DNA from 3 places in the Paraburkholderia sp. 2C genome. Region 1 is predicted to be linked to each of the others. Evidence: riboswitches for the same ligand, from Rfam matches in the RefSeq annotation. Region 1 holds a riboswitch; each other region holds the start of a gene.
What was found. Region 1 has a riboswitch for cobalamin ahead of ACYPXD_RS17780 (cobalamin biosynthesis protein). Riboswitches for the same ligand answer to the same signal wherever they lie in the genome.

Region 1 (10,123 bases):
CACAGCAACAGGAAGCAGACCAGCCAGACGATCTCGGCTGCCGATATTTTTCGCGCTTCTTTCATTTTCTTTATCCGGTTCTTTCTGCTCATGGCGCCGGTCGCGGGGCGGCCACGGCGCTGTGCTCACGTGTCGCTCAGGGTATGGCCTAGTCCGGCAAAACCTCGGGCGGTTTCGGCTTCGAGGTCGACCGGGTCGCATCCGGCCACCGGTTTTCGAATACGCAGTCGGCGAGCGGCGCGCGCGCCGCCCAGCGTTCCATTTCGAGCATCGGCTCCGGGTAATACTCGTCGATCTGACCCACGCAGAGTATCGCAACCGGCTGTGCGCCGTCAGGCATGCCGAGCAGCGCCCGTACTTCCTCGGGGTCGAACAGCGACACCCAGCCGATGCCAATTCCTTCCGCGCGCGCCGCGAGCCACATGTTCTGGATTGCGCACGACACCGAGGCGAGATCCATCTCGGGCAGCGTGCGCCTGCCGAAGATATGCGCCTCGCGCCCGTCCATCAACGCGACGACCAGCACCTCGGCGCAGTCGCGCATCCCTTCCACTTTCAGCTTCATAAACTCGTCGCGCCGCTTGCCGAGCGCGTCGGCCGTCAGCAGCCGCTCGCGTTCGACCGCGTCGTGCAAGGCGGCGCGCAGCGCGGGGTCGGTGATGCGCGCGATGCGCCACGGCTGCATATAGCCGACGCTCGGCGCGTGATGCGCGGCGTCGAGCAGGCGTTGCAGCACGGCCGGGTCGACCGGGCCGCGCACGAAGTGGCGCATGTCGCGGCGTTCGTAAATGGCGCGGTAGACCGCCGCGCGATCGGCGTCGTTAAAACGCGTTGCCATGGAAAATTGCCGCGGTGAAGGCCGGATTCGACGGCCAGTAGCTGTGCATATAAGTCGCGACGACCGGGCCCGAGCGGTAGACCGCTTCGCCAGTCGCGTCCGACTGCGGACGCGTCGCGTGCAGCACGGGCGTGAGCGGGGTGCTCACGTGCGAGTAGTGGAAGGTGTGGCCGGTCATCGTGCCGAGCGGGCCGTCGAGCTGCTGCATGCCGAGCGCTGTGAAGCGCGTCTGCATGCGCACGTGGCCGGGCAGCAGGCCCAGCATCGGCGTCGTCGTGCCGTCGGTGGCCGTCAGGCTTTCGAGCAGGTACAGCATGCCGCCGCATTCGGCGAATACCGGTTTGCCCGCGGCCGCATGCGCGCGCACCGAGTCGGCCGGGCGCGCATTGCGCGCGAGCGCGGCCGCGTGCAACTCCGGGTAGCCGCCTGGCAGATAGAGCGCGGTGGCGGCGTCGGGCACCGGCTCGTCGGCAAGCGGCGAGAAGAAGCTCACGCGCGCCCCCAGGGTTTCGAGCAAAGCGAGATTCGCCGGGTAGATAAAGGAGAACGCGGCGTCGCGCGCGACGGCGATGTGCGCGCCATCGAGCAGGCGCGGCGGCGGTGCGGATGGCGCGCCGCCGCCGGGCCGCGGTGATGCGGCCGCCGGCGCCGGCGTGAATTGCACGACCGGCGGCAATCCGGCGAGCGGCGTGGAGGCGAGCGCATCGGCGGCTCGATCCAGACGGGCGTCGAGATCCGCGATCTCGGCGGCCTGATGCAAACCAAGATGCCGGTCCGGCAACTCGATGTCGGCGGCGCTCGCGATCGAGCCCATCCACTTCAACCCCGGCGGCAGCGCCTCCTCGAGCATCTGCGCGTGCCGCGGCGAACCGACGCGATTCGCGAACACGCCGTGCACCGGTACATCGTCGCGATAGTGCGCGAGACCGAACGCGACCGCGCCGAAGGTCTGCGCCATCGCTTTCGCCGAAATCACGGCGACGACAGGCACGCCGAACGCGGCGGCGAGGTCCGCGCTGCTCGGCGTGCCGTCGTAAAGGCCCATCACGCCTTCGATCAGGATCAAATCCGCTTGCCGGGCGGCCTGCGCGAGCAGTGCGTGGCACGCGGCCTCGCCGACCATCCACAGGTCGAGCGACAGCACCGGCGCGCCGCTCGCGCGCTCGAGAATCATCGGATCGAGAAAGTCGGGGCCGGTCTTGAACACGCGCACGCGCCGGCCTTGCCGGCGATGATGGCGCGCCAGCGCCGCCGTGATCGTCGTCTTGCCCTGGCCGGATGCGGGTGCGCTGATAAAGAGCGCGGGGCACTGCGCCATCGTTCAGAACTCCACGCCGCGCTGCGCCTTCACATGCTGCTCGCGATACGGATGCTTGATGGCGCGCATCTCGGTGACGAGATCGGCGGCCTCGATGAGCGCGTCGGGCGCATGCCGGCCGGTGACCACCACGTGCAGCATTTCCGGCCGCGCGGTCAACACGCCGAGCACTTCGTCGAGCGGCAGATATTCGTACTTGAGCACGGTGTTCAGCTCGTCGAGGATCACCATCTGGTAGTCGCCGCTTTCGATCATGCGCGTCGCCTCCGCCCAGCCCTTGCGCGCGGTGGCGATATCGGCGTCGCGGTTCTGCGTATTCCACGTATAGCCGTCGCCCATCGTGACGAACTCGCAGTTCGGCAGGCCGCCGAGGAAATCGCGCTCGGACGTATGCAGCGCGCCCTTGATGAACTGCACGACGCCGAGGCGCATGCCGTGCCCGAGCACGCGCACGGCCATGCCGAACGCCGCGGTGCTCTTGCCTTTGCCGGTGCCGGTATTGACGATCAGCAGGCCTTTTTCGATGGTCGCTTCCGCCTGTTTCTTCTCATGGCCTTCGCGACGGCGCTGGGTCATGCGCTGATGCGATTCGGGGTCGGTTTTCATTGAGCGTCCTGTCGGTGATGGGGTTGGGTGGGTTCCGGTTCGAACGTTGCATGTGCAACGGAATCGGCGATGGCGATGGCGACCGTCACGGCGCCTTCGAATACGCGTTTGGGCGCAATGAGCCGGCCAGCCGGTGCTGCGAGCAGTGCGCAGGGTTCGCATACGCCGTCGACGCCGAGGTGCGCGCGCACGATGGGTGAGGGCGCGGTCGTCTGCCCGGCGGCGGGCGCCGCCGCCGCGGCGGCGATCTGCGCGCGGGAAAAAACCTGCAGCGGCAACGCATGACGAGCGCAAAATCCGACGAGGCCGGGTTCGTGCGCCTTGATGTCGAGGGTAGCGACCGCGCCGACGTCGTCGATGGAATGCGCACCGAGCGCGCTGCGCACGGCCGCATCGATCTGTTCGACGCTCGCGCCGCGCTTGCAGCCGATGCCGACGGTGAGCCGCTTGATGGGCCCGTTCATCGCGCGCCGCCGTGAAGCGCGGGAAAAAGCGCGAGGAGAACCGCGGCGCGAGGCGCGGTTGTGCGGAGCACCGCGCTGGCAAGCGCGGAATAAAGACGTGTCATGCAATGCCACATAGCGTGCACGGCGGCCGCACACAATTGCAAGCGGCAGTTGCAAGCCGCGATTGCAGGCGGTCGCGCCGTGCGTGGGCGCCGGTATCCGTCCCCCGCGGAACCGGCGACTGGCGACCGTGACGTTCGCCCCCTCGCGTCCGGCCGGTATCCGGGCTGACGGCCGCATGCGCTTCGCCTTCCCATCGGCGGATGGCCGACAGTGGCATCGAAGCGCATGCGCGGACATGAATCCGCGGGCCGCTTACCGTTGGCGGGGACAGCACAGGTTGGGCGCACCTCGCTTGCGATCGCGCTTCCTGTTTCCCGTTTAACCACATGTGGGCGCTAAGCGCGCATGCGGCACCGGACGCGGGGCATACGATAGCACACGCGCTCTTCGTCGCCGGGCGGCGGGCGCATCGGTACACTCGGACGATTGCTGGCTGAGCCCCGGAAGCTTGTGCACCCAACACATTCCACGCTGCTGGCCGAAACCGACCGCCAGAAGGCGCAACTGGATGCCGCTCGTCCGTTGCCCGAAGCGTACTACCGCGTGCTCGACGAAGCATGCGTGACCGACGTGTACGACGGCATAAGCATCCTCGTGGCGCAAGCGGTGCAGCGCGCGCTCGCGCTGTATCTTCGTCTGATTGTCGGCAGCGCCGGCAGTGCCCGGCAGCCTTGACGCCTCCCCCCGCCGCGCCTACACTCGCAGCCACTTCTGGTGCTCGCGCGCGCCGTCCGGCGTGCGCAGTTAAACGGGAAACAGCGGGCCTGAATGTTGTCGATGCGGCTGCCGCATCACGGCTTCAGGTCAACCTGTGCTGCCCCCGCAACGGAAGGCGAGCGCATCGCAGTCGTTGCGATGCAGAGCCGGCTTCGAGGTTCGCGCGCAAGGCCGCGCGGGCAAGGAAACCACTGCGCGAGAAACTGTTCACTCGCGTGGGAAGGTGAAGCGGCGCTCTCGCCAGCCCGGATACCGGCCGGAAGAACAGGCTCGACGCCGCGGGGTTGCGGCGTTCCGTCCACCCCTTCGCGCGCTTGATGTCGCACAGTGTGTCGTGCTTTTTGCTGTGCATTGTGACGTATCTGGCGCCGCGATTCACATTCGCGAAGTCGCCATGCAAACCCAGATGCGCAAGATCCCGGTGACGATCGTCACGGGCTTTCTCGGCAGCGGCAAAACCACTCTGCTGCGCCATATTCTTCAGCACAGCGGCGGACTGCGGGCCGCCGTGATCGTCAACGAGTTCGGCGAACTCGGCATCGACGGCGAAATCTTCAAGGGCTGCGGCATTGGCTGCGACGAAGAAGGCCGCGAAATCGAAGGCCAGCTGTACGAGCTCGCGAACGGCTGCCTGTGCTGCACCGTGCAGGAAGAGTTTTTTCCCGTGATGGAAAAGCTCGTCGAGCGGCGCGACCAGATCGATCACGTGCTGATCGAAACGTCGGGCCTCGCGTTGCCGAAGCCGCTCGTGCAGGCGTTCAACTGGCCGTCGATCAAGAACAGCTTTACCGTCGACGCGGTGGTGACCGTTGTCGATGGACCGGCCGTGGCGAGCGGCCAGTTCGCCGAAAACCCGGTGGCCGTCGATGCGCTGCGCAAGGCCGATCCGAACCTCGATCACGAGTCGCCGCTGCATGAACTGTTCGAAGACCAGCTGTCCGCCGCGGACCTCGTTATCCTGAACAAGATCGATCTGCTCGACGATGCGCGCGCGCAGGCAGTCGAAGCAACGATTCGCGAAGAGATTCCCGCTCAGGTGAAGGTGGTGCGCGCGCAGAACGGCCAACTCGACCTGCATGCGCTGCTCGGGCTCGGGTCCGCTTCGGAAGAAACGATCCATCTGCGCCACGATCATCATGGCTCGTCCGACGATCCCGAGCATGCCGATCACCATCACGACGAGTTCGATTCGGTGGTCGTCAGCGCCAACGCGCCGTCGCGCGTCGCGATGATCGCCGCGCTGCAGCGCGTGGTCGAGCAGCACACGGTGTATCGCGTGAAGGGCTTCGCGGCGCTGCCGGACGCGCCGATGCGGCTCGTGATCCAGGGAGTCGGGCGCCGCTTCGACAGCTATTTCGATCGCCGCTGGCGGCCCGAAGAGCTGCGGGGCGAAGCGACGGCGAGCCCTCGCGCGAGCCGCTTCGTGATGATCGGCGAGGATCTCGAGCAACCGGTGTTGCAGCGCGCGCTCGACGAAGCGCTGAGCACGCAGGCAGACCAACAGGCCTGACTGGCCGCCGCGCGCGGTCGCATCGCACCGCGCACGGGCACCATCAACACAAGGCGGCACAAACATGCATTTGCTGCGCACCACGCCGGGCGGTTTCGTCGACGACACGAAGGGCGTGATCCGGATCGACCAGCGGCCTGCGGACATCGTCGTGCTGAGCTCGGCCGATACGACGCTGTCGCTGCTCGCGAGCGTCGTGCCGCGCCTGCCGGCCGGCTTCCCGAGCGTGCGCCTGGCCAACGTCACCTATCTGCGCCAGCCGGCCTCGGTCGACTTCTACGTCGAGGACGTGTTGCAGCATGCGCGCGTGGTGGTGGTCGATCACCTCGGCGGCGAAGCGTACTGGCCGTACGGCATCGAACAGGTGGTCGCGCTCGCGGAGCGCAAGCAGCAGACGCTCGCGATGTTCTCCGGCGACCTGCAGGAAGACCCTCACCTGATCGCGCGCAGTACCGCTGATGCGGCGCTGTGCCATCAGCTATGGCGTTATCTGCGTGAAGGCGGGCCGCACAACGCGGAGGCGTTTTTGCGCTGCATCGCGTGGCGCGCGCTCGGCTTCGGGCGCGAACCGGCGTTGCCGGTGCCGCTGCCCGCTGCCGCGCTTTATCACCCGTCGCACGACACGCCGACCGTGGCGGACTGGCAGGCGCGCTGGCGCGCCGGTGCGCCGGTTGTCGCGATTCTGTTCTACAAGGCGCATCTGCAGGCCGCCAACACGGCCGTGTTCGATGCGCTGATCGATGCGCTCGAAGCACGGCAGATGAATCCGCTGCCGATCGCGATCACCTCGCTGAAGGACGCCTTGAGCCGCGACGTCGTCGAGCAGTTGTGCGCGCAACATCAAGCGTCGCTCGTGTTGAACACCACGGCCTTCGCCGCCAGCGCGATCGACGATCCCGCACCGCTAGCCGTGGCCGGCGACGCGCCCGTGCTGCAGGTCATTTTGAGCGGCGGCAACCGCGAAGACTGGATCAAGGACAACCACGGCCTGAACTCGCGCGACATCGCGATGCATATCGCGCTGCCCGAAGTCGACGGCCGCATCATCACGCGCGCGATCAGCTTCAAAGGGCTCGCGTATCGCTGTCCGCACACCGAAGTGGACGTCGTGCGCTATCAGCCCGATGCCGGGCGTGTCGCGTTCGTGGCGGAGCTGAGCGAGCGCTGGTGCCGTCTGCGCGCGCTCGAAAACGCGGACAAGAAGCTCGCGCTGATTCTTGCGAACTATCCGGTCAGCGAAGGGCGCATCGGCAACGGCGTCGGGCTCGACACGCCGGCGTCGGTGGTCGGTATTCTCGACATGCTGCGCGACGAAGGCTATCGCATCGCGGCCGGCGAAAAGCTGCCCGCCGATGGCGATGCATTGCTCGACCTGCTCACGCAAGGCGTGACGAACGATCCGGTTGTACGCGACTTGAGGCCCGCGCTGCAAAGCCTCGCACTGGCCGACTACCAGGCGCACTTCGCGCGCTTGCCCGCCTCGCTGCGCGACGCACTCAACGCCCGCTGGGGCGCGGCGGAGCACGACCCGACCGTGCGGCATGGCCGTTTCATGATCGCCGGCTGGCGCTGCGGCAACGTGTTTGTCGGTATTCAGCCGTCGCGCTCGCGCGAGCAGAACGACTACGCGAGCTATCACGACGCCGAGCTCGTGCCGCCGCACGCGTATCTCGCGTTCTATTTCTGGCTGCGCGATCAATTCGGCATCGATGCGATCGTGCATGTCGGCAAGCACGGCAATCTCGAATGGCTGCCGGGCAAGAGCGTCGCGCTCAGCGATGCGTGCTGGCCCGATGCGATACTCGGGCCGATGCCGCATCTGTATCCGTTTATCGTCAACGATCCGGGCGAGGGCAGCCAGGCAAAGCGGCGCGCGCAGGCGGTGATCGTCGATCATCTGATGCCGCCGCTCACGCGTGCCGAAACCTATGGGCCGCTGCAGGACCTCGAACGGCAGGTCGACGAATACTACGAAGCGCTGATGGTCGACCCGCGCCGCGCAAAGCTGCTGCGGCGCACGATTCTGTCGACCATCGTCGAACACCGCTTACACGAAGAGCTAAGCATCGCCGAGCCCAAAGGTCAGGACGCGGAAGACGCGCTGCTCACGCGCGTCGACGCGTGGCTGTGCGAACTGAAGGAAGCGCAGATTCGCGACGGCCTGCACACATTCGGCTGTTCGCCGCGCGGTGTGCAGCGGCGCGATACGCTGCTCGCGCTCGGCCGCTATCCGATCGGCGACGGGCAGGGCGCGAACGCGGGGCTGATCGATGCGCTTGCGCGAGATCTCGGCATCGATCGTCTATTCGATCCGCTGACCGCCGACTGGTCGGCGCCGTGGCAGGGGGAAAAGCCGGCGCTGCTGCAGCAGGTTAGCGATGCGCCATGGCGCCATAACGGGGACGCGCGCGAGCGGCTGGAACTGATGGCCGGCACGCTGCTCGGCGCGCTTTGCGAAGCGGGCGGCGCTGGCGGCGCCCACGCAGGCGGCGATAACCGCGTGACCGCCGTGAGCGATACCGTTCGTCACGGCGATGCGACCGCGGCTCCGACCGCATCGGCTTCACTTGCACGCGCCGCAGGGCCGCAAACCCACCGCGTTCTCGAGCGTCTGCGCGACGATGTGCTGCCCCGCCTCGACGCCTGCGGCCCGCATGAAATGCTGCAGTTGAAACGCGGCCTCGAAGGCCGCTTCGTGCCGCCGGGGCCGAGCGGCGCCCCATCGCGCGGCCGCCCCGACGTGCTGCCGACCGGCCGCAACTTCTATTCGGTCGACACGCGCGCGATCCCCACGCAGGCCGCGTGGGCGCTTGGCCTCAAATCCGCGCAGCAACTGCTCGAACGTCACCTGCAGGAACACGGCGACTATCCGCGCGCGATCGGCCTCTCGGTATGGGGCACGGCCACGATGCGCACGGGCGGCGACGATATCGCGCAGGCGCTCGCCTTGCTCGGCGTGCGGCCGAAGTGGGCGCCGGGCAGCCATCGCGTCACCGACTTCGACATCATGCCGATCGCCGCGTTCGACCGGCCGCGCATCGACGTCACGCTGCGCGTATCGGGCTTTTTCCGCGACGCGTTTCCGAATGTGATGCATCTGTTCGATGCGGCGGTTCAGGCAGTGGCGGACCTCGACGACGAGCCCGAGCATCTGAATCCGATCCGCGCGCGCGTGCTGCGCGAACGCGACGCATGGATCGCGCGCGGCGTCGATGCGAACGAGGCGCGCAAGCGCGCGTGCTGGCGCGTATTCAGCTCGCGTCCCGGCGCATACGGCGCGGGCCTGCAGGAAATGATCGATACGCGGCAGTGGCAGAACGACGCGGATCTGGCCGACGCCTACCTCGCGCACGGCGGCTATGCTTACACGCAGAAGATCTCGGGCGAAGATGCGCGCCACGCATTCGGCACGCGCCTCGCGACGCTCGATGTCGTTTTGCACAACCAGGACAACCGCGAGCACGACGTGCTCGATTCGAACGACTACTACCAGTTCCAGGGCGGCATGGCGGCGGCGGTCCGGCATTTTTCCGGCAGCCAGCCGCAGCTGTATCACGCGGACCACAGCAACCCGAACGCGCCGCGCGTGCGCACGCTGAACGAAGAGATCGCGCGCGTGATCCGCTCGCGCGTCGTCAACCCGAAGTGGCTCGACGGCGTGAAGCGGCACGGCTACAAGGGCGCGGCGGAGATTGCCGCGACCGTCGACTATCTGTACGGCTACGACGCGACCGCGCGCGTGATTGCCGATCATCAATATGCGCTGGTCGCCGATGCCTATCTGAACGACGCCGACACCCGTGCTTTCCTGCAGGCGCACAATCCGCATGCGCTGCACGGCATCTGCGAGCGGCTTGTCGAAGCGATGCAGCGCGGGTTATGGCAGGAGCCGGGCGCGTATCGCGAGCAGATCGAACAGCATCTGCTGGCGAGCGAACAACAGATCGAAGGAACGCGATGATGAATGCAACGACGCACACGGCGAACGGCGCCGGCGAACGCACAAGCGAACGCACAAGCGACATGAGCCGCGCGCCGGTCTTTCCGTTCGCCGCGCTGCTCGGCCAGAGCGAACTGCAGCAGGCGTTGCTGCTTGCCGCGGTGGACCCCGGCATCGGCGGCGTGCTCGTCAGCGGTCCGCGCGGCACCGCGAAGTCGACGGCCGCGCGCGCGCTCGCCGAACTGCTGCCCGACGGCCAGTTCGTCACCTTGCCGCTCAATGCGAGCGAAGAGCGCCTCGTCGGCACGCTCGATATCGAAACGGTGCTGCGCGACGGCGCCGTGCGTTTTTCGCCGGGGCTGCTGGCGAGCGCGCATCGCGGCGTGCTCTATGTCGACGAAGTGAACCTGCTGCCCGATGCGCTCGTCGACGCGTTGCTCGATGCGGCGGCTAGCGGTGTCAACACGGTCGAGCGCGACGGCGTCTCGCACAGTCACGCGGCGCGCTTCGTGCTGATCGGCACGATGAACCCGGAAGAGGGTGAATTGCGCCCGCAACTGACGGACCGCTTCGGCCTGATGGTGGCGCTGCAAAACTGCTTCGATGCGCCGATTCGGCAGCAGAT
Region 2 (10,123 bases), on a different contig from region 1:
TTCAACGATGTGCCGACCATGACGGGCGGCATCGGCCGCGAGTCGCTCAAGCGCTTCTACGTCGAAGAGTTCATGCATTCGTTTCCGCCCGATGCGCAGCATGTGCCGGTGTCGTTTACGGTCGGCGTCGACCGCATCGTCGACGAATTCGTGTTCCGCTGCACGCACACGTGCGAAATGCACTGGATGCTGCCGGGCGTCGAACCGACCGGCAAATACTTCGAAGTCGCGATGGTCGCGGTGATCTGCTTTCGCGGCGACAAGATCGACAACCTGCATGTGTACTGGGATCAGGCGACCGTGCTCGCGCAGATCGGCATGCTCGATACCGAGGGTTTGCCGGTGGTCGGCATCCAGTCCGCGCGCAAGGTGCTCGATATTGCGCGGCCGAGCGATTCGCTGATGCCGGGGATGAGAGGGGGAGAGGACTAGCCGGGGTGAAGCGCTTGCTTATGCGAGGCGGGAGCGGTCGATCGGGGACCGCACCTAACCGGCGGCTTGCGCGAACGGTCGATAACGGGTACCATTTCCTCGTTGAATTTGCTGGGGCGCCGGACCAGCTGTTCGTTACCCGGGCGAGCAAATTCATCAAGCTTCCAGGCCGCTCTCGAGCGGCCTTTCCTTTTTCTGCTGTCCGGTTTTTTGCTTGCGTTTCGCGGGCGAAATGTCGCCCTTCGGAATGACGGAGAACAGTTCCGCCTTCGGTTTGCGAGCCAGAAGCTCGAGCACAGCCTCGTCCCTAACCATCGATCCGTAACCGTCCGCTCGGGGAACGATGCTCTGTACGACGGTCATTTTCGACGAACCGTGGACGACCGAGGTTTCCGCTAGCGAGCTGCGGATCTGGCATAGAACGTCGTCGAGCTTGTAGTGATCCTTGACCACGCGGCTTTGGTGGATGTGACGCCCGAGCAACAGGATTTCGGGATCGTCGAGCCCCGGCAGTCCGACGGAAAGCCGTAGTCTTGAGATCGCCTGATGCTGATCGTCGGTTAGCCGGCCGACGGCAATCGGCTTGACGCGCTCGCCCTCGGCGATGCGGCTCATGTGCGCGCGAATCTCGTGTTCAATGTTCGGGTAAAGCGGCATCGCTCGGCATCGTCCGGTATCGTTTTGCCGCTCGCCTATGACCGGCTATGGGTGATTGGCGATGATACCGGCGTGTTGTCCGCTGCGAAATCCGCCGAATGGCCTATCTGCCGTCTCGGCCAGGGCGATGAGCACGTCGCCAGGCGGTCCTTTGCGTTATCGCAGAGAGTCCGCTAGCGCATGCGGCCACCACGCCCAGCCGCGCTTCGAATAGCGCAATTCGATTGTTGCGAGCGGCGCGATTTCGATTTGCGCGAATGCCGCGGCTGGCGCGCGCAGCACATGGATGAGCGCCGCGCGCAACACAGCCGCGTGCGTGATGGCGACTACCGTGACATCGGTCGGGTCGTCCTCCGCAAGCGCCTCGAGCCACGCGCTGACACGCGCGATAACCGCTTCGAACGATTCGCCGCCCGGCGGTGCGGCAGCAGGATCGCGCAGCCATGCTTCCAGCGCCTCTGGCGCCCGCGCGGCAATATCGGCGACTCGCATGCGCTGCCATTCGCCATAGTCCGTATCGGCGAGTCCGGCGGCGACTGCCGCCTTCAGGCCGAGCGCACGGGCCGTGTCGCGCGCGCAAGCTGCGGGGCTCGTCAACGCGTGCATCTGGCGTGCGCTGTCGAACGCGATGCGCGCACGCTGCGCATACGCGTTTGCTTCAGCGAGGCCGCGCGCGTCGAGCGGCTCGTTCGCATCCGCAAACGTCGCGCTGCGTTGCGCGGCAGTCGACGCGTGGCTGATCAACCAGAGACGTTTCGGCATGACATGTCGGTCGGGTGTACAGGCTGCGCTTGAGCTGTTGCGCGCGGCCCGCGAAAAGCTTCAAGGGGCCGCACAGTTTAGCGCGTAGAATACGCACTACACGAAGTGCGGAAGCCGGTGCAAGTCCGGCGCGGTCGCGCCACTGTAATCGGCCACATCATTGGTCCGGGAGTCAGACCCAGCTTCGTGCCATTTCCTTCAATCGACTATCGGGGCGCGCAACCCCAGGGAGATATCCGTCATGTCCGACGCCGTTTTCAAGCCGCTCGACGCACTCGAACCCGCTGCCGGGCCCACGCCCATTCCGCTGCGTGAACTGTTGCCGTGGGTCGTCTTCGGTGGGCTGCTGCTGTTGCTCGCACTCTATTTCGTTGGCGCGGAAGAGGGCGCGACGTCGCTGATTCCCGGCATGTACGTGCACGAATTCGTCCACGACGGCCGCCATCTGCTCGGCTTCCCCTGCCACTGACGCAGGAGCCAACCATGGTAGGTAAATTGCTGGTGCGCGGCATGCTCGCAGGCATCGCCGCGGGATTGCTCACGTTCGGTCTGGCCCGCGTGGTCGGCGAGCCGCAAGTCGATCAGGCCATTTCATTCGAAGAGAAAGCCGACGCGGCGAAGGGCGAGGCGCCCGAGCCCGAACTCGTGAGCCGCGGCACGCAGGCCGGCCTCGGCCTTTTCACCGGTGTGGTTGTATATGGCGCCGCCGTGGGCGGGCTCTTTTCGCTGACCTTCGCGTATCTGTACGGCCGCGCTGGAAAGCTGAGCGTGCGCGCACTGTCCGCGTGGCTCGCGTTCGGCGCATTCACGGCGATCGCGATCGTACCCGCGCTCAAATATCCGCCGAATCCGCCGTCGGTCGGCGACCCGGAGACGATCGGCTATCGCACCGGGCTGTACTTCCTGATGATCGTCATTTCGCTGACCGCGCTCGTGTTTTCGATGAAGGTGCGGCGTCGCGCGGTTGCGCGCTTCGACGCGTGGAACGGATCGATCGTCGCGGGGCTTGTGTTCATTGCGATTATCGCGGCGGTGCAAGCGGGATTGCCGGTCATCAACGAGGTGCCGGCTGCATTCCCGGCGGTCGTGCTGTGGAAGTTCCGCGTCGCCGCGCTCGGCATGCAGGCGGTGTTGTGGACGTCGATCGGTCTGCTGTTCGGCGCGCTCGCCGAGCGCTTGCAGCGTGTGTCGCGCGCAGCGCAGCCAGAGCAGCGCCTCGCCGGCTAAAGCACGCGCTACCCGACTTGCACGGCCTGCACGGCGACTCCGTGCAGGCCGTTTTTATGGGGGGCCGCCTCGACCAGCTCGAGAAATCGCGCGAGACACGGATTCCGGTTCGTCGACAGCCAGATCAGAACCTGAGAAATCGACGGTGGCTGCGCCAGCGGCTTGAACACCACGTCCGCCAGTTGGGCGCGCTGCATCGACGTCGGCACGAGCGCGACACCGGCGCCTTCATCGACGAGACTCAGCACCGTCTGCTGCAAACGCACTTCGAAGCGCACATCGGGCTCGAAGCCGCCCGTGCGGCAGTGTTCGACGATCGTCGTATGCAGCCCCTCGCCGACCTCCCGCGCGGCGATGACGAACGGCTCGCGCGCAAGCTGCGCGATGGAGAGCCGCCTCGCGCGGGCGAGCGGATGCCGGCGCGGCAGCGCGACGCACAGCGGCTCGGTGAGCACGGTGCGTGCGGCAAGACCGTGGGGCGGCGCGCCCGACAGCATGATCGCCGCATCGAGTTGCCCGTCGAGCACCTGCGGCGCGAGATCGTTCGACACGATTTCCCGCAGATTCAGCGAGACGTCCGGAAAGGCGGCGCCGTAGCGGCGGGCGTAAGTGGGCAGCACACTGTACGCGGCGCACATCGTGAAACCGATCGTCAGTTCGCCTCGCTCGCCGAGCACGGCGGCGCGGGCATTGCGGCCGGCCTGGTCGATGGCCGCGAGAATCGCTTTCGCGTCGGCGTAGAAGCGCGCGCCCGCCGCGGTCAGTGTGACGCTGCGCGAATTGCGCTCGATTAGCGTGACGCCCAACGAGGCTTCGAGCGCCGCGAGCTGACGGCTCAACGGCGGCTGGGACAGATTGAGCCGCGCGGCGGCGCGGCCGAAATGGCGCGTCTCGGCGAGGGTGACGAAATAGCGAAGCGGTTTGACATCGACCATGATGCAAAAAAGGTATGGTTGAGCAATTCAATCGGCATTGGATTGTATCGTTGATCGGGTTTACGCTAACGGCCTTCCGACTCGCCGATTCGCAGGGCCCGATGTTGTCCACGCTCGAAATCCTGATTCCCGTCTTTGCATTGATCTTCGCCGGCTTTGGCTGCCGGCGCCGCAATCTGCTTGGGCCCACCGCCGCTTCCGAGCTGAACCGTTTCGTCGTGTGGCTTGCTCTGCCCGCGCTGCTATTCGACACCATGGCGCATTCCACCTGGCGTCAGCTCGACCAGCCGGGCTTCGTTGCGACGTTTTCGGCTGCGTGCGCGGTGCTGTTTCTCGGCGTGCTGATCGTGCGGATCGTGCAAGGACGACATCTTGCCGATGCGAGCGTCGATGCGATCGCGGCGTCGTACCCGAATACCGGGTACATCGGCTTTCCGCTCGCGTTGATCGTATTCGGCAACGCAAGCCTCACGCCGACGACAATCGCGACGATCATCGTCGCGTGCGTGCTGTTCGCCTTCGCGATCGTGTTGATCGAAGTCGGATTGCAGACCGAGCGTACGCCGCACAAGCTCGGTTTCAAGGTGTTGCGCTCGCTCGCAAAAAATCCGCTGATCGTTTCGCCGATCGCGGGTGCGCTCGTGGCAAGCGTGCATTGGACGCTGCCGCACAGCGCCGAGACATTCCTCAAATTGTTGAGCGGCGCCGCGAGCCCATGCGCGCTCGTGAGCCTCGGGCTCTTTCTGGCCGAGAAGCGGCAAGCGGGCAAGGCACGCCATACGTCGTTCGTGTTTACCGCGCTCAAGCTGATCGTGCAGCCGGCGTTCGCCTGGTGGATGGCCTCGCGCGTGTTCTCGTTGCCGGCCGATACGGTCGGTGTCGCCGTCCTGCTTGCCGCGCTGCCGACCGGCACCGGACCGTACATGCTCGCCGAGTTCTATCAGCGCGAGGCGCACGTGACGTCGCAGACCATTCTCTTTTCGACCGTCGCTTCGATCGTGACGCTGTCGCTGCTGTTGCTGATCATGCAGCGGCACGGCCTCTGACGATTGCTTCGAGCCGCCGCCGACCGCAGCGCCGTCAACGGTACGAAGGCCGCCTGCGGTTCTAGACGAACCGTTCCACGCGATACGGCCGCGGATCCGTGAACGGCGTGGCGCCGGTCATCATCTCCGCAAGCAGCCGGCCGGTGACCGGTCCAAGCGTGAGCCCATGATGGTTGTGGCCAAATGCGAACCACAAGCCGCGATGCCGCGGCGCGGGCCCGATCACGGGCCGCATGTCGGGCGTGCATGGGCGCATGCCGAGCCAGGGCGCCGGATCGAGCCGTTCACCGACGCCGAACGCGGCGCGTGCGAGCGGCTCGATACGCGCAAGCTGGATGCCGGTGGGCGGCGTGCCGGGCGTCGCGAGCTCTGCACCGGTCGTGACGCGCAGCCGGCCGTTTTCCATCGGCGCCACGACATAACCGTATTCGATATCGACAACGGGCACCGACAACGGTGTGCGCGTCGGCCGATAGTGCATGTGGTAGCCGCGCTTGGCGCGCAGCGGAATCCGGTATCCGAGAGGCTCGAACACGCTGTCTGACCACGGGCCGAGCGCAACGACGACGTTCCGTGCGCTCAGACGCCCGGATACCGTCTCGACCGTCCACGCGTCGTGTTCGGCGCGCAGCGTCGTCGCGTCGCCATTGACGAACGCACCGCCGATGCTTTCGAAAAGCCGCGCATAGCTCTTCACGAGCGCGCCCGGACTGCGCACGCTCTTCGGATCGCGCCAATGCAAACCGCCGCAGATGTCCGCGCCGAGGCTCGGCTCGCGCGCGCGTAGCGCGGCCGCGTCGAGCGGTTCGACGCGCAGGCCGTGTTCGTGCGCGTCGGCTTGCGCTTGTGCGCGCTCCTTGTCGAGCGCGGCAGCTGTGCGATATGCCTCGATCCATCCGCCGTCGTGCACCAGTTGACCGGCACCCGCGCGCGCGATCAGGGCGTCGTGCTCGACGACGCACGCGCCGATCAGCGGCAGCATGTCGCGCGCGGCGGCCGCATGGCGTTGCGGCTGCGATTCCCACCAGTAGCGCATCAGCCACCCGGCGTAGGACGGCAGCGCCTTGTAATCCCAGTAGAGGTCGGTCGAGCGATTGCGCGCGTAACGCAGCAAGGTGCGCAGCTGGCGCGGAAAGCCGTACGGCACGATCGACGAACGCTCGATCAGGCCGGCGTTGCCGAAGCTCGTTTCTTCGCCGGGACCGCGGCGGTCGACGAGCGCGACGCGCAACGCGCGGTCCTGCAGATGCACAGCCGATGAAACGCCGATGATGCCGGCGCCGAGAACGATGACGTCGAAGTCCATGCCGGTTTGAAGGTTCGTTGATGAAGGCGATGTGCGGGCTGTCGCTTTGCGATGTCGATCGCTGACGTGGCGATTATAGGGCGCCCGTCGATATCGGCCGTCGCGTTGCCCGGACGCTTTCCGGTGGGATCGCTTTTCAGAGTCTTCGTATGGTCCACAAACAGGTGTGATGTGCGAGCATGCAGGACGCCAGGAAGGTCGCGCGACATCAACGTCCCGGACGATCAGCATCACTAACAGCTAATCGGCCATTAAGGCTGACGGCGATTCAACCTATAACGGGCGCCGACGGTGCGCCGGCTTTCGTGGTTATTCCCTACATGCAGTACCTGGCCGAACGCGGCGGCGAACGCGGGCTGATTCCTCATGATGTGGTGAGCCGCACGGTCGACGGTGCGACGCCTGTGCGCGCATGGCGCGAGCATTTGGGCTTGACGCAAGCTGAAGTTGCACAACGCCTGGGTATTAGCCAATCGGCCTATGCGCAGCAGGAAAGCAGCGATCGTTTGCGTCGGTCCACGCGCGAAAAAATCGCCGCCGCGCTCGACATCACCTCGGATCAGCTCGACTTCTGATCCATCCTGCCCGTCAGTCAGCTCGCGGTCCACGCCGCGAGTCGACAGAGGCTCACATCTCCTGCACGCCGGTCACTTCAATGACCAGATCGCTTTCGGCGATGGCGACGCACGGCAGGATATAGCCGTCCGCTTTTTCTTCGGCGCTCACGCCGGGCCATTCGATCTGATAGCGCACACTGCCCGCGGACATTTTGCACAAGCAGGTGCGGCAGGTGCCGTTGCGGCACGAGCGCGGCAGACGCAAACCGGCGAAGGCGGCGGCTTCAAGCAAGGTCAGCGACTCGGGCGCATCGAACCTGCGTCCGAGCGGTTCGATAAGGACGGTGTAAGTTGCGTCAGGTTCGAGCATCGCAATTAATCGGGGTGGCTAGGAAGGGCATAGGCCGGCCGATGCGGAAGGGCGTAGCGGAGTTTAACGGAACTGCCGCGAACGCGTGGCCACCCAGCTCGCGTACGTGTGGTGCGACCCCATCGCGCGATCGCGGATCAGGCGATCACTCGATCGCTCGATTACGACAGCGACACCCCGAGCAAATGGCCGACCCCAAACGTAAACGCAGCCGCAATCAATCCAATCGCGATCTGCCGCAACGCCGAAAACGCGGCACCACGTCCATTGAATAGCGACGTAAACACGCCGACCGCCGCGAGCCCGAATGCGCTCAAGGCCACGCACTGCGCAATCGCCGTGCTGCCCTGCGCCCACAGAAACGGCAGCACCGGAAAGAGCGCGCCGAGCGAAAACAGACAGAACGACGCGCCCGCGGCCGACCACGGATTGCCGCCAAGCTCCGCGGGGTCGATGCCCAGTTCTTCGCGTGTCAGCGTATCGAGCGCCTTCTGTTTGTCGCGCATGATCTGCGCGGCGACGCGTTTCGCTTCGGTGTGGTCGATGCCTTTCGCCTCGTAGATCATCACAAGCTCGCGGCGTTCCGCCTCCGGTGCGTGCTCGAGTTCGTCCGCTTCCTTCGCGATCTGCGTGCGCGCGAGTTCGCGTGCATTCGTTACCGACAGCCACTCGCCGAGCGCCATCGAGCACGCGCCCGCGATCAGGCCGGCGAGGCCGCTCAGCATGATGGCCTTGTTGCCGGTGCCCGCGCCCGCCACGCCCATGATGAGGCAGAAGTTCGACACGAGTCCGTCGTTTGCGCCGAGCACCGCCGCGCGCAGATCGTTACCCGATGCGACGCCCTTGTGCCACGCCTCTGTTTCGAACGCGCGCGCGACGGACGGCGTGCGGTGCCGCCGCGCGCGCGTGGCCAGCAACCTTCTGGCGCGCTGGATGTCTTGCGCGACCACGGCCTCCATCACCGCGGCGTGACGCTGCTCGTCCGCCGACAGCTGCGCGGCGTCGGGCTGATGCGCATACTTGTCGCGATCCGCTGTTTCCGCGGCCGCGAGCGTCGGCAGCACCGACGACGGTCCGAGCGTGTGGATCAACGCGCGCATCAGGTAGGTCTTCGCGCTCGGATGGTGTGTCCGCACGCGCACGCCGCTCGCGCGCAGCTTGTCGAGCCAGATGTTCGCGTGCTCGCGTTCGGCCCCGGCCAGTTGCGCGAACACCGCGCGGCGCGCAGGGTCTTTTTCGACGCGTGCAAGCGCGTCGTATAGCGCGGCGCTGTCGAGTTCGTCGGCGAGGTTCGTGCGGAATCGTTTGAGTTCGTGACGCGTGGCCATTGCCGATCGATTGCGCTCAGTGCGCTCAGTGCGCACCGCGCATGCGCAGATAACGATACACCGTATTGCGCGCGAGCCCCAGTTCACGCGCCGCCGCGGAGATATTGCCGTCGTGGCGCGCCAGCGTTTGCTCGATCAGGGCGGCCTGCCATTCGGTCATGCGTGCGGGCGCGCGCGCGGTGGAAGGAGAAGAACACGTCGACTGCGCGCGCAACGCGGCATTGTCGTCGACGACGAAGGAGGTCTCCTGGCCGTCGAGTTCCAGCCTTTGCGCGGCCGCATGGTCTTCGAGAAAATCCTCGGGCAGATGCTCGAACCCGATCGCGTCCGCGCCTTCGGCCATGATGCCGGCTGTGCGCAGCAGGTTCGACAGTTGCCGCAGATTGCCGGGCCACAGGCAACGGCCGAATAGTTCGAGTACTTCACGGTTCACCCGAGGCGGCGTGCGCGGTTCCTCGCGTTGCTGCTCCGCCAGCATCCGTTCGACGAGCGTCGCGAGATCGGTGCGCTCGCATAGCGCAGGCAAGGTGACGGCAAGGCCGTTGATCCTGTAGTACAGGTCTTCGCGGAACGTGCCGGCGTCGATCATCTCGCGCAGGTTGCGGTGCGTCGCGCAGATGATCCTCACATCGACGGGAATCGCCCGCGTGCCGCCGAGCGGTACCACCGAGCGTTCCTGCAGCACGCGCATGAGCCGGACCTGCTGAGCGAGCGGCATATCGCCGATTTCATCGAGAAAAAGCGTGCCGCCGTTCGCCTGCACGATCTTGCCGGCGTTGCCGCGCTTGCGCGCGCCGGTGAAGGCGCCGTCCTCGTAGCCGAACAGTTCGGCTTCGATCAGCGAATCGGGCAGCGATGCGCAATTGACCGCGACGAATGGCGCCGCACGGCGCGGCGATTCGTGGTGAAACGCGCGCGCGAGCCATTCCTTGCCGGTGCCCGTCTTGCCGAGCACGAGCAGCGGAATGTCGCGGCCGCCGATCTTTTCGATGCGGCGCAGAACGTCGGCCATTCTCGCGTCGCCGGTATCGAGCGTCGCGAAGCTCACCGCGTACGGGTCCGGTCCGGCGCGCCCGCTGGTCGTTTGAAGTTTGGCCGATGCGCTGCCGCTGTGGTCGTGATGAGGGTCACTGTGGTGCTCACTGCGGTGCTCACCGCGATGTTCACTGAAGCCGCCCGCGACGAATGCAGGCCGCGCACGGCACTCGGCTCGCGCAAGAACCCGCACGCCGCTCGGCAAGATCAGCGTCATGCATTCGCCCGGCGCGCGCTCCGCTTCGCTGACGAGCGCCGCGAACGGCGCGCCGAACAGCGCATCGAACGGCTGCCGCTGCAGCGCGGCGAGCGGCTGTCCGAACTGGAACAGCGCGCTGCGATTCGCGGAAATAAAGCGGCCGTCGGGCGAAAACGCCGCGAGCCCTTCGAACAGCGTGCCGATAAATTCCGCGCGCGCATGGAAGCGCACACGCACGGCATCGACGAACTGGTTCGCAAACAGGTGAT
Region 3 (10,123 bases), on a different contig from region 1:
GTGAGCGACACGACGTCCGGATCCTTGAGGATTGCCTGCGCGAGGTCGTTTTGCCGTTTGACCATCGTCGAGTACGACACCGAGTTGTCGGCGACGCTGATGCCTTGCAGGACGCCGACGTCCTGCACCGGGAACAGACCTTTCGGTATGACGATGTAGAGAATCAGCGTGAGTGCCACGGTGCCGAGCGCGACGAACAGCGTCAGCGTCTGATGGTCGAGCACCCAACGCAGGCCGCGCTCGTACGCCGCGAGCGTTTTGTCGAAGAGCCCTTCGCTGATGCGCTCGAAGCGGCTCGGATGCCGTTCGGCCTGGGCGCGCAGAATACGCGCGCACATCATCGGCACGACCGTCAGCGAGACGACGGCCGACAGCACGATCGTCACGGCAAGCGTAATGGCGAACTCGCTGAAGAGCCGGCCGATCACGCCGCCCATAAACAGCAGCGGAATCAGCACTGCGATCAGCGACACCGTGAGCGACAGAATCGTAAAGCCGATTTGGCCGGCGCCCTTCAAGGCCGCCTCGAGCGGACCCATGCCTTCTTCGAGGTAACGCACGATATTCTCGATCATCACGATCGAGTCGTCGACGACGAAACCGGTTGCGATGATCAGCGCCATCAGCGACAGATTGTCGATCGAGTAGTTGAGCTGGTACATCACCGCGAGCGTGCCGATCAGCGAGACCGGCACGGAGATGCTCGGGATGATCGTGGCGGGCACGTTGCGCAGGAACACGAAGATCACCGCGACGACCAGCACGATCGCGAGAATCAGTTCGAACGCCGCATCGCGTACCGACGAGCGGATCACACCGGTGCTGTCCGCAACCACGGTTACCTTCATGCCGGCCGGCAGCGTCGATTCGAGCTTCGGCAACTGCTGCATGATCTGGTTGACCGTGCGGATCACGTTCGCGCCGGGCTGGCGCTGCACGTTGATGACGATCGCCGGCGTCTTGTTGAACCACGCGCCGCGCTCGACGTCCTGCGGCGCCTGGCTTGCGCGCGCGACGTCGCGCAGATAGACGGGCGCGCCGTTCTGATACGCGATCACCGAGTTCATATAGTCCTCGGGGTCGACAATCTGATCGTTGCCGTTGATCGTGTAATCGAGCTCGGGGCCGTCGAAATTGCCTTTCGGCTGGCTCACGTTGATGTTCGCGAGCAGCGTGCGCAGGTCGTCGATATTGAGGCCGTATCCCGCGAGTTTCTGCGGATCGGCTTCGACCCGCACGGCCGGCACATTGCCGCCTGCGGTGGTGACAAGACCGACACCCTGCACTTCGGAAATTTTGGTCGCGAGGCGATTGTTCGCAACGTCCTGCAACTGCGTGAGCGACATCGACTTCGACGTCAGCGCGAGCGTAAGGATCGGCTGGTCCGCGGGATTGACCTTGGCGTACGTGGGCGGCGCGGGCAGGCCGGCGGGCAGGAAACTGTTGGCCGCGTTAATGGCCTGCTGCACGTTCTGCTGCGCGACGTCGAGGTTCAGCGACAGATCGAACTGCAGCGTGATGATCGACGCGCCTTCGGAGCTGTACGAGATCATCTGCTGCAGGCCCGGTATCTGGCCGAGCTGCACTTCGAGCGGCGCGGTCACCGTGGTCGCCATCACGTGCGGGCTCGCGCCGGGGTAGAAGGTCTGCACCTGGATCGTCGGATAGTCGACCGACGGCAGCGACGAGACCGGCAGGAACTTCATCGCGACAAGGCCGATCAGCACGAGCGCGATCATCAGCAGCGACGTCGCCACCGGTCTCAGGATAAAGAGGCGGGAGAAATTCATCGGCGCTGGAGGGGCGGCTTATGGCCGGCTTGTGGAGTGCGTGTCGGTCTCTTGCCGGACTTGCCGGTCGCTCGTCGGTCAGTCATCGGCGCCTCACGAATCCTGCGCTTCCGCGTTTGCGTCCGATGCGGCCGGCGCCGCGCTGGCGCCGCTTGCCGGTGCCGCGCGTGCGGCGCCCGGCCTGATATGCGCGCCATCCGACAAGCGGTCGAGCCCATCGGTCACGACGCGCTGGCCCGCGGTCAGCCCCGACGTGATCGCGGTGTACGCGCCGTTGGTCGGCCCGATCGCGACCTTGCGCACCGACACGGTGTTGTTGGCATTCACGACGTAGACGTAGTCGCCAGGTGCGCCGGTCTGCACCGCCGAGGTCGGCACGAGCACGGCGTTCTGCAGTGTGTCGACGAGCAGCGTCACATTGACGAATTCGTTGGGGAAGAGCGCCTCGTCGTCGTTCGGCAGGCTCGCGCGCAGCGTGACCGTGCCGGTGGCGGTCGCCATCTGGTTGTTGATGGTGTAGAGCTGGCCCGTTGCGAGCTGCTTCGAGTTGTCGCTGCTAAAGACCGTGACGGGCAGCTTCGCGCCGGTATTGAAGCGACGCAGCACATGGTCGAGCGAATTTTGCGGCACGGTGAATTCGACCGTGGTTGGTTTCATCTGCGTAATCACGGCAATGCCGGGCTGGCTCGACGCGGTGACGTAGTTGCCCGGATCGATCAGGCGCAGGCCGATGCGGCCCGAGATCGGCGCGGTGATATGGCAGTAGATGAGATCGAGATCGAACTGCGCGATGTTCGCAAGGTCCGCCTTGACCGCGGCCTCGTCCTGTTGCACGAGGAATTGCTGATCGACGTAAGTCTGCTCGGCAATGGACTTGTGCTCGTTCAGTTGTGTGAAGCGCGCGAGGTCGGCGCGGGCTTGCGCGAGCGAGGCGTTGTCCTTTGCGAGTTGCGCCTGAGCTTGCTGCTTGCTGATTTCGAACTGGCGCGGATCGATTTGCGCGAGAAACTGGCCTTTTTCGACATCCTGGCCCTCGCGATAACCGACGGCGGTCAGATAGCCGCTCAATTGCGGCAGCACAGTGACGGTTGCGATCGGCGTAATCGTGCCGAGCGCGCTCAGCGTTTCCGGCATCGAACCTACCGTGGCCGTTGCGACGGTTACGACTTGCGGGGCCGCCGCGCGCACCGGCTTTTTGCCGCGCAGCACGTGCAGCACCGCGAAGGCAATCAGCACGACCACGATGACCGCGATGATCAGCGGACCGCGGCGCCGGGGCTTCTGTTGTGGGGTCGTCACAGCGTTCATGGCTACCTCGCGCGTATTGTTTTTGAGCGTGACCGCGACGGCGACCGTGGCCACGGCTGTGACCGCCGGCCGAGCCGCGGGGCGGGCGCCGTGATGGTTCGGCCGACGCCGGGCGGATAGCTATGCTGCATACGCGTTCTCATCGATTGGTTTTCCCGTTCCGAAGGAGCACCCCGTCCAACCAGGATCGAGAATTAAAACGAGCTTTCGAATAATGTGCCGGCCCGAACGCGAAATGCATAGGATGACGTGATGTACGGCACGCACACCTTACGATTGGCTAGCAATCCGTTCGGGATCGGCAATGACCCATCACTTTAACCGCTCAGATCAGGAAGACACAGATTTCGTGTAACGCGGCGTAATGGGAGCGCGGTGCCGGATGGGGCGCGGTAAGGTCCGGAGATCGGGGTATCAAGCACGCAATGCACGGCGCAAAGCGCCAGACGCGGGTTTAGCGCGACGGGAAAGCGTCGCGCTTGACGGTAACGCGGAGGAATCGTGACGTCCGCGCGTCGGCGCAGGGCGGCGCCAAGGACAACGCTAAGCGCTTTGATTTCTTTCAAATCGCTTTATAGTGACGCGTTATCCCTATCAGGATTTTGACCTGTATCTCGTGATCTATCGAATCAGAGGTTACGATGCAACGCCTTCAATATAGGTAAGTGGCCGGTTGGACTTCGTTCATCGTTCAGAACCGGTGGCGGATGCCTGTCGCGACAAGCAGCTGATTGCGGCCGCCCGATGGATCGATTGAGTTGATCACCGCGAGTGTGCCGGCCGAGGCACGCTGATAGACCGCTTCCACATAGACGTCCGTGCGCTTGGACAACTGATAGTCGGCTTGCAGCGCGCCCTGATGCCAGTGTTGCGACGATGCATTCGAATACACGTACATGCCGGCCAGTACCAGTGTGGGCGTGGCGAGCCAGACCGCGCTGATCTCGTAGTTGCTGAACGCGACGGACGGCAAGGCGGCGCCGCTGTCGATATCGGCGACGCCTGTGTAGATCGAGCGCGACCATGCGCCCGCGAGCGTGATGTCGCCGATCACATAGTTGGCGCCCGCGGCAATGATGTCCTGCTTCTGCGCGCTTGCGTCGACGGGCGGCGCGGGCGGGGACGTGCCGCCGCTGCCCGGCAGGGCAGCCGGTTCGAAGGCACCGATGTCGTTGAAGCCGCGTCCGTTGTTGTGCATCCACGCGACGCCGGCACTGAATGGACCATGGGCATAGTTGGTCGCGATACCGTAGGCACGATTTTCAGCGAAGCGTCCCGCGGTATTCGAAAACGCGTACATGCCGCCGAACGTGAACCCGCCGTATGAGGCACTCGCGTATTTGATGGCGTTGGCCGCGAGATATGAATTGTTGGCGTTGTCGTTATCGAAAGGATGCGCGAACGCGGTGCCGCCGGTTCCGCCGGTAAGCGTGAACGTCTGGAAGTAATCGTGGATGAGGTCGTACTGGTGGCCCAGCGTCAAGGTGCCGAGCCTGTCCGATTGAAGGCCGACATAGGCGGGGTGATCGTTGATGTCTTCACCGGACGTCACCGAAAAGCCACGCTCGAGACGAAACAGCGCCTGGGTGCCTTCGCCGAGTTCTTCGGTGCCCTGGACGCCGAGGAAGCTACCGTCGATCAACCCTGACGTTGCGAGATATTGCGTGTGTCCATTGACGTTGCTGACATAGGCGAGGCCGGTGTCGAGTTCACCGTAAAGCGTCATGCTTTGCGCATTCGAGTTTGCGCCTGATATTGCAAGCGATGCGCCGACGAGCGAGCAGCAGATCAATCGGTTCATATTGAAGAAGAGCAAGTTGAGCAACGAGATGTGCGACAAGGACGAGTTCGACCATGCCCGTGCACAGTGGCGCGCGGGCATGGAGGTGTGCGTATTCGTTCTATGTGGGGACTTGTGCTCAGCTCAACCGGGCGGGCTGATTGAAATGCTGCTTGTTATGTCGGCCGACGCTCGAGGCCGACGATGTTGGGCAATGAAGTTCATGTTGCGGCTCCGTGGGGTTGCGCGCCCCGGGTTGGTCCGATACAGGAACGAAGGCAGGTCTGGCTCCTGGCTCAATGGCGCTTTAAGCATGCGCTGCGTTAAGACAGATACAGTGGCGCGACCGCGCCGGTTTCTCACCGGCTTCCGTGCTTCGTTCCGTGGGAATCTGTTTGATTTCGCTTGCTGACAACGTTGAAAGTGAGAGAAAGCATAACGGAAGAAGGCACGCTTACCAAGCGATGTGTTGGGTGGTTGCGTCAGGTTTTGCGACGCTTCGCCAAGCGGTGTGCCGCGCGTGCGAGGAGCCATAACGCGAGGCCGGTGAGCGTCCACGAGATGCAGGCGATGATCGCCATTGCCCAAAGTTCAGCATGGTCGGCGTTGTATAACCCCCAAGTCCCGTGACGCGAATCGCAAACATGACCGAGGCATGAAGCCAATCCGGCATGTCCATCGGCCAGTTGAGATAAGTATTCGCGATTGTCCCTCCGATGAAATAGGTCGATGCGATGTAGGCGAAGATGCGCAGCGCTATTTTCATTGGACCACCACTGTTCCGTATGCTTTGTCGGTTGTACCTGGAACAGGAATGTCGGGAGGTCGCGAGCGAATGTGACGTTCGAGCCTATCAAATTCGTCCTGCGTTCCGACAGTGATGCAGCCTTCGCTAACTCCTCGGGAGCCAGCAGCATGCAGACGGAAAGCGCCGCGCTTGACTCCGTTGATATAGGTCGTGTCGCCCGTCCGTTCATTCCAGAGCATGACCCATCTCGATCGGTCGGTCGTGCCGATATTTGCTGATGTGACCAGATCATAGAGCCATCCCAAACGCCCGCCTGAATGTCGGTCAAGCAGATAGTATTTTCCCGGTGGCAGAGGTCCGATCTTGGGGATTGCTACCGCCTTCGGGTTATCACGACCATCCTGCTGCCCCGAATACGCGGTCACCCCACCCAACCCCGAACACCAAAGCGTCGACGTCCGCTGACTGTTCAGCCTGAAAGTGCACTGTACTGGCATCGCCGATCCCGCTCAGGCCGTACGCCACGCATCGGCAAACAGCAGATTGCCGTCGTGGTAGTTCCACGTAATCTCGCCATACCGGAATTCGACGATCTCGGATACGGTTAAAGTCAGTGATGCAAACTTTTAACACGCGACTCTTTTCGCCGTGTAAAAAACTGTCGCGCGATATCCGGCAAAGACGCCCGGGCGGGGTTAGGCCGAGTCGAGGCATGGTCCCAGGCATATGTGGCGTTCGACCTGTAGTTAAATCCGGTTCGATACGTTTTTTAAAGAGGAGTATTCTCTTTTTGATGATGGAAATGCGTTATGAGGTCAGGTATATGATTTGCGTAATTAAACAGATATGCGGCTTATTCGTATCTATTGAAGTCGTGTGTGATTATCAATGTGGGTCCCTGGTTTTTTAAAGCGGATATCGTGCTGTGACCTGGTGCCAGCGTAGATTTTCGCGTTTCTTTCAATATTGTCGGGTGTGTCACGTATATGTGACATTTCGGCGATCCTTTATAGAATTGGTTCATAAACAGACTTGCCGAAGCGTTGTATCCATTAGTGCGCCGCACTTGTCCGGATCTTATTGCGATATATGCAAACTCTCTGTAGACAAAAAAGTTTGCTTATGCGAGAGTTCCTGAGAGCACTAAATCTTGCATTCGTATACAAGCGCTGTGCGGTGATCACGTCATTCACAAAATGACGAGACCCCTGGCTGAACGTGCTCGAGCTGTTGCCGAAAGAGAGAGGTGTTGCATGAGCGTGCCACGCGCGCTGTCGTGCAACGCGCATGTCCACATCTAATGGCCGCGTAAAGACGGCCTGAAGAGGAAACGGTAACCATGAGCACTCGAAGCGGGCCGGGGATCGGCAGGCGTCCAGACTATTCGCCTTGTCGGCTATTCATTCTACAAGCCGCAGTCGCTTGCATATCGAGACAGGACGGCCCTTCATAAGCCTCATCCAGCCGGACATTCGCCCGGCTATTGCATACCTACCTAAAGCTTCGCTGCTTGAGCACGCTATTTGGCTATTCGCGCCAAATGGAATGGCCATGTTCGGCCTGAAGATTTAAAGCAGTCGACCAGCTGTTTGAAATCCAGTGATAGGAATGCCAGCAATGATTACCTGAAAAAGAGACGAGTGATTGTCCACCGGATCGCCCGGCATCGGACAGCTATTGGCGTTAACCGTATATCAGAGCGGCACCGCGTAGCGCTTTACGTGGCGACTTGTCACGTCTATGCGATTTTCACGCGAAGCCGAATGAGACGCGTGCGGCGCGATGGTTGTCATATCGAATGCGGGCATCCCTTGCCGTTCTCAGGTGCTGAGCGACCGACGTGTCGCCGGCGCCGAAGTTGACTTTCTGTCTGGCGAAGAGGGAACAACATGAACAAAGTGTGTCGCACTATCTATAACAAGGCGCGTGGCGCTTTTGTCGCGGTATCCGACATTGACCGGATGAGGCGGTCGCCGCGGGTCCGCTGGCTGGTCGTCGCTGGCTGTGTGTCGGTTTCGCCAGCCGCGTTTGCGGGAACATGCGTTCAACTGGATGCGATCAATACCAGCTCGGCGACGGGCAGCGGCAGTTCCGCCGCGGCGACATGCGGTTCCTTTTCCATTGCGATTGGGGCGGGGAGCGGTGCGACCGCCAACAACTTCGGCGTGGCGGTCGGCGACGCCGCTACTTCAACCGGTACCAACTCGGTTGCAATCGGCCGGCAAACCGTTGCGACCGGTGCGCAAAGTTCGGCTCTGGGTCAGGCCGCCAAGGCAGCCGGCGCAGGGGCGACGGCGTTAGGCGCCGCGGCGCAGGCATCGGGTGCCGGCTCCGTTGCGCTCGGTAGCGCAGATCCGACCGCCGAGGGCGGCGCGGCGACGCCGGTTGCGGTGGCCGCGCCCAATGCCTCGGGGATTCGCGCTATCGCGATTGGGGCAGGGGCGAGCGCCGCGGGAAATTCGTCGATTGCGGAGGGCGACGGCGCGTCGGCGGCCAACACGGCCAATGCGATAGCGATTGGGACGTCGGCGCAGAGTACTGGTACGGGCGCCGTCGCGCTTGGCCAGTCCGCAAACGCTTCGCAGGCGCAAGCGGCGGCGATCGGTTTTCAGGCGTCGGCTGCGGGCGTCGGGTCTGTGGCGATCGGCAATCAGTCGCAGGTGCGGACCGGCGCGGACGCCGGGGTCGCCTTGGGTAGCGGCGCGGTGTCGAGCGGCGCGTCGGCGGTCGCGATCGGCGTCAATAGCGGCGCCAGCAACACGGGCGCGATCGCGATCGGGGTGGGCGGCACGGCCGGCGTTCCCGGCTCGGGCACGCAGGCAACCGGCAATGCATCGATCGCGTTTGGCGAAGCGTCGCTCGCCTCCGCCGATCAGGCCGTTGCAATGGGGCTTTCCAGCGCGGCAAGCGGCGTGTCGTCGATCGCATTCGGCGTGTCGTCGGTGGCGACCCAGCAGTTCGGCGTGGCGCTCGGCAATCTCGCGCAGTCCACCGGCGTTTCCGCCGCCGCACTCGGGCCGGGCGCCATAGCGGCAGGCGACAATTCGACGGCGGTCGGCATCAATGCGCACACGACCGGCACCTCAAGCGTCGCGGTCGGCGACCGCTCGGTTGCGGGTTCGGCCAGCGCGGTGGCGATCGGTCAGAACGCATCGGCATCGGGCGGCGCGGCCGTGTCGATCGGTGCGGGTAACGTCGCGGTCGGGAACGGCGCCGTCGCGCTCGGTGATCCGAACTTCGTGAGCGGCACAGGCGCCTTCGCCGGCGGCGCGAACAACATCGCCAATAGCGATGGCACGGCAACCGCCACGGCTGCGAATGCGGCGAATGGCGCGGTCGCGATCGGTAACGGCAACGTCGCGGTGGGGCAGGGTTCCGTGGCGCTCGGCAATGCGTCGGTCGCAGGCGCGGCGGGCCAGGCCGGCAACGTCGCCATCGGCGACGCAGCAAACGCCACTGCCGCCGCCGGCGACGTGGCGCTGGGCTCGGGCTCGCAGACCGCGGCTGCGCACACGGGCAACTTCGTGATTACCGGCAGCGCGACGCCGGCCGCCGGCACCGCCGGCACCAGCGTGGTCTCGGTGGGCAGCCCGGGCGCCGAGCGGCAGATCCAGAATGTCGGCGCAGGCGTGCTCTCGGCCACGTCGACGGACGCCGTGAACGGCTCGCAGCTGTTCGCGACCAATACGGCGGTGACCAATCTCAGCAACACCATTGCGGCTGAAACGGCCCACTACCTGAGCGTCAACGATGGCGGCACGCAGCAGACGAACTTCGCCAATGACGGCGCGACCGGCGCCAATTCGATCGCGATCGGGCCGGCGGCGGCGTCAGTCGGGGTGAACAGCGTGGCGATCGGCAATGGCGCGGCGAATCAGAACAACGGTTTAAGCCAGGTCGCAATCGGTGCGTCGGCTGCCACTAACTCGTTCGGGGCGGTGGCCATCGGTGGGAGTGCTTCCGCGCTCTTTCTGAACTCGATCGCGATCGGCCAGGCGGCATCGTCGAGCAACTCGTATGCGATCGCCATCGGGTCGGGGCCCGCAGGTTCGCCAGGCGCGGTCGCGTCGACCGGTGACGCCATCGCGATCGGTAGCGGCGGCGGCGGCCCGCTCGGCAATCCGGCGCAAGCCACTGCAGCCCGGACGATCGCCATCGGGTCGAGCGCGATTGCCGCGCAATCGAACGCGATCGCCATCGGCTTTAACGCCGTCACGGGCGGCGCCACGTCGATCGCTTTCGGCGATGCGGCACAGACCGGTGCGACCGGCGCGAACGTCTCCGTGGGCTTCGGCAATCTGGCCAATTCCGCGACTGCCACGAGCGGCGCGGTTGCGATCGGGCGCGCCAGCACTGCGACCGGTGACGGCGCGCTGGCAATCGGCACATCGAATGCCGCGTTCGGTAACGGCGCGGTCGCGCTCGGCGATCCGAGCTTCGCGAGCGGCAACGGCGCGTTCGTCGGCGGTGCGAACAATATCGCCAACAGCGACGGCA

Region 2: another riboswitch for cobalamin. It lies ahead of ACYPXD_RS21780 (CbtB domain-containing protein); the one in region 1 lies ahead of ACYPXD_RS17780 (cobalamin biosynthesis protein).
Region 3: another riboswitch for cobalamin. It lies ahead of ACYPXD_RS08390 (porin); the one in region 1 lies ahead of ACYPXD_RS17780 (cobalamin biosynthesis protein).

The regions. Positions count from the first base shown of each region.
Region 1 covers NZ_BAAILL010000039.1:10,498-20,620, forward strand. The annotation lists gene ACYPXD_RS17760 (hypothetical protein) at 1-92, opposite strand, end outside; gene bluB (5,6-dimethylbenzimidazole synthase) at 149-838, opposite strand; gene ACYPXD_RS17770 (cobyrinate a,c-diamide synthase) at 822-2,156, opposite strand; gene cobO (cob(I)yrinic acid a,c-diamide adenosyltransferase) at 2,160-2,762, opposite strand; gene ACYPXD_RS17780 (cobalamin biosynthesis protein) at 2,759-3,226, opposite strand; cobalamin riboswitch at 3,465-3,704, opposite strand; gene ACYPXD_RS17785 (hypothetical protein) at 3,782-4,006, shown strand; cobalamin riboswitch at 4,027-4,323, shown strand; gene cobW (cobalamin biosynthesis protein CobW) at 4,443-5,558, shown strand; gene cobN (cobaltochelatase subunit CobN) at 5,623-9,519, shown strand; gene ACYPXD_RS17800 (ATP-binding protein) at 9,519-10,123, shown strand, end outside.
Region 2 covers NZ_BAAILL010000042.1:391,765-401,887, reverse strand. The annotation lists gene ACYPXD_RS21795 (dienelactone hydrolase family protein) at 1-432, shown strand, start outside; gene ACYPXD_RS21790 (hypothetical protein) at 589-1,047, opposite strand; gene ACYPXD_RS21785 (histidine phosphatase family protein) at 1,246-1,851, opposite strand; cobalamin riboswitch at 1,908-2,052, shown strand; gene ACYPXD_RS21780 (CbtB domain-containing protein) at 2,093-2,320, shown strand; gene ACYPXD_RS21775 (CbtA family protein) at 2,335-3,078, shown strand; gene ACYPXD_RS21770 (LysR family transcriptional regulator) at 3,087-4,013, opposite strand; gene ACYPXD_RS21765 (AEC family transporter) at 4,115-5,059, shown strand; gene ACYPXD_RS21760 (NAD(P)/FAD-dependent oxidoreductase) at 5,121-6,365, opposite strand; gene ACYPXD_RS21755 (helix-turn-helix domain-containing protein) at 6,686-6,940, shown strand; gene ACYPXD_RS21750 (2Fe-2S iron-sulfur cluster-binding protein) at 6,993-7,292, opposite strand; gene ACYPXD_RS21745 (VIT1/CCC1 transporter family protein) at 7,454-8,620, opposite strand; gene ACYPXD_RS21740 (sigma-54-dependent Fis family transcriptional regulator) at 8,646-10,123, opposite strand, start outside.
Region 3 covers NZ_BAAILL010000032.1:33,756-43,878, reverse strand. The annotation lists gene ACYPXD_RS08400 (efflux RND transporter permease subunit) at 1-1,790, opposite strand, end outside; gene ACYPXD_RS08395 (efflux RND transporter periplasmic adaptor subunit) at 1,884-3,098, opposite strand; gene ACYPXD_RS08390 (porin) at 3,790-4,899, opposite strand; cobalamin riboswitch at 5,143-5,288, opposite strand; gene ACYPXD_RS08385 (hypothetical protein) at 5,333-5,644, opposite strand; gene ACYPXD_RS08380 (DUF2778 domain-containing protein) at 5,641-6,123, opposite strand; gene ACYPXD_RS08375 (beta strand repeat-containing protein) at 7,792-10,123, shown strand, end outside.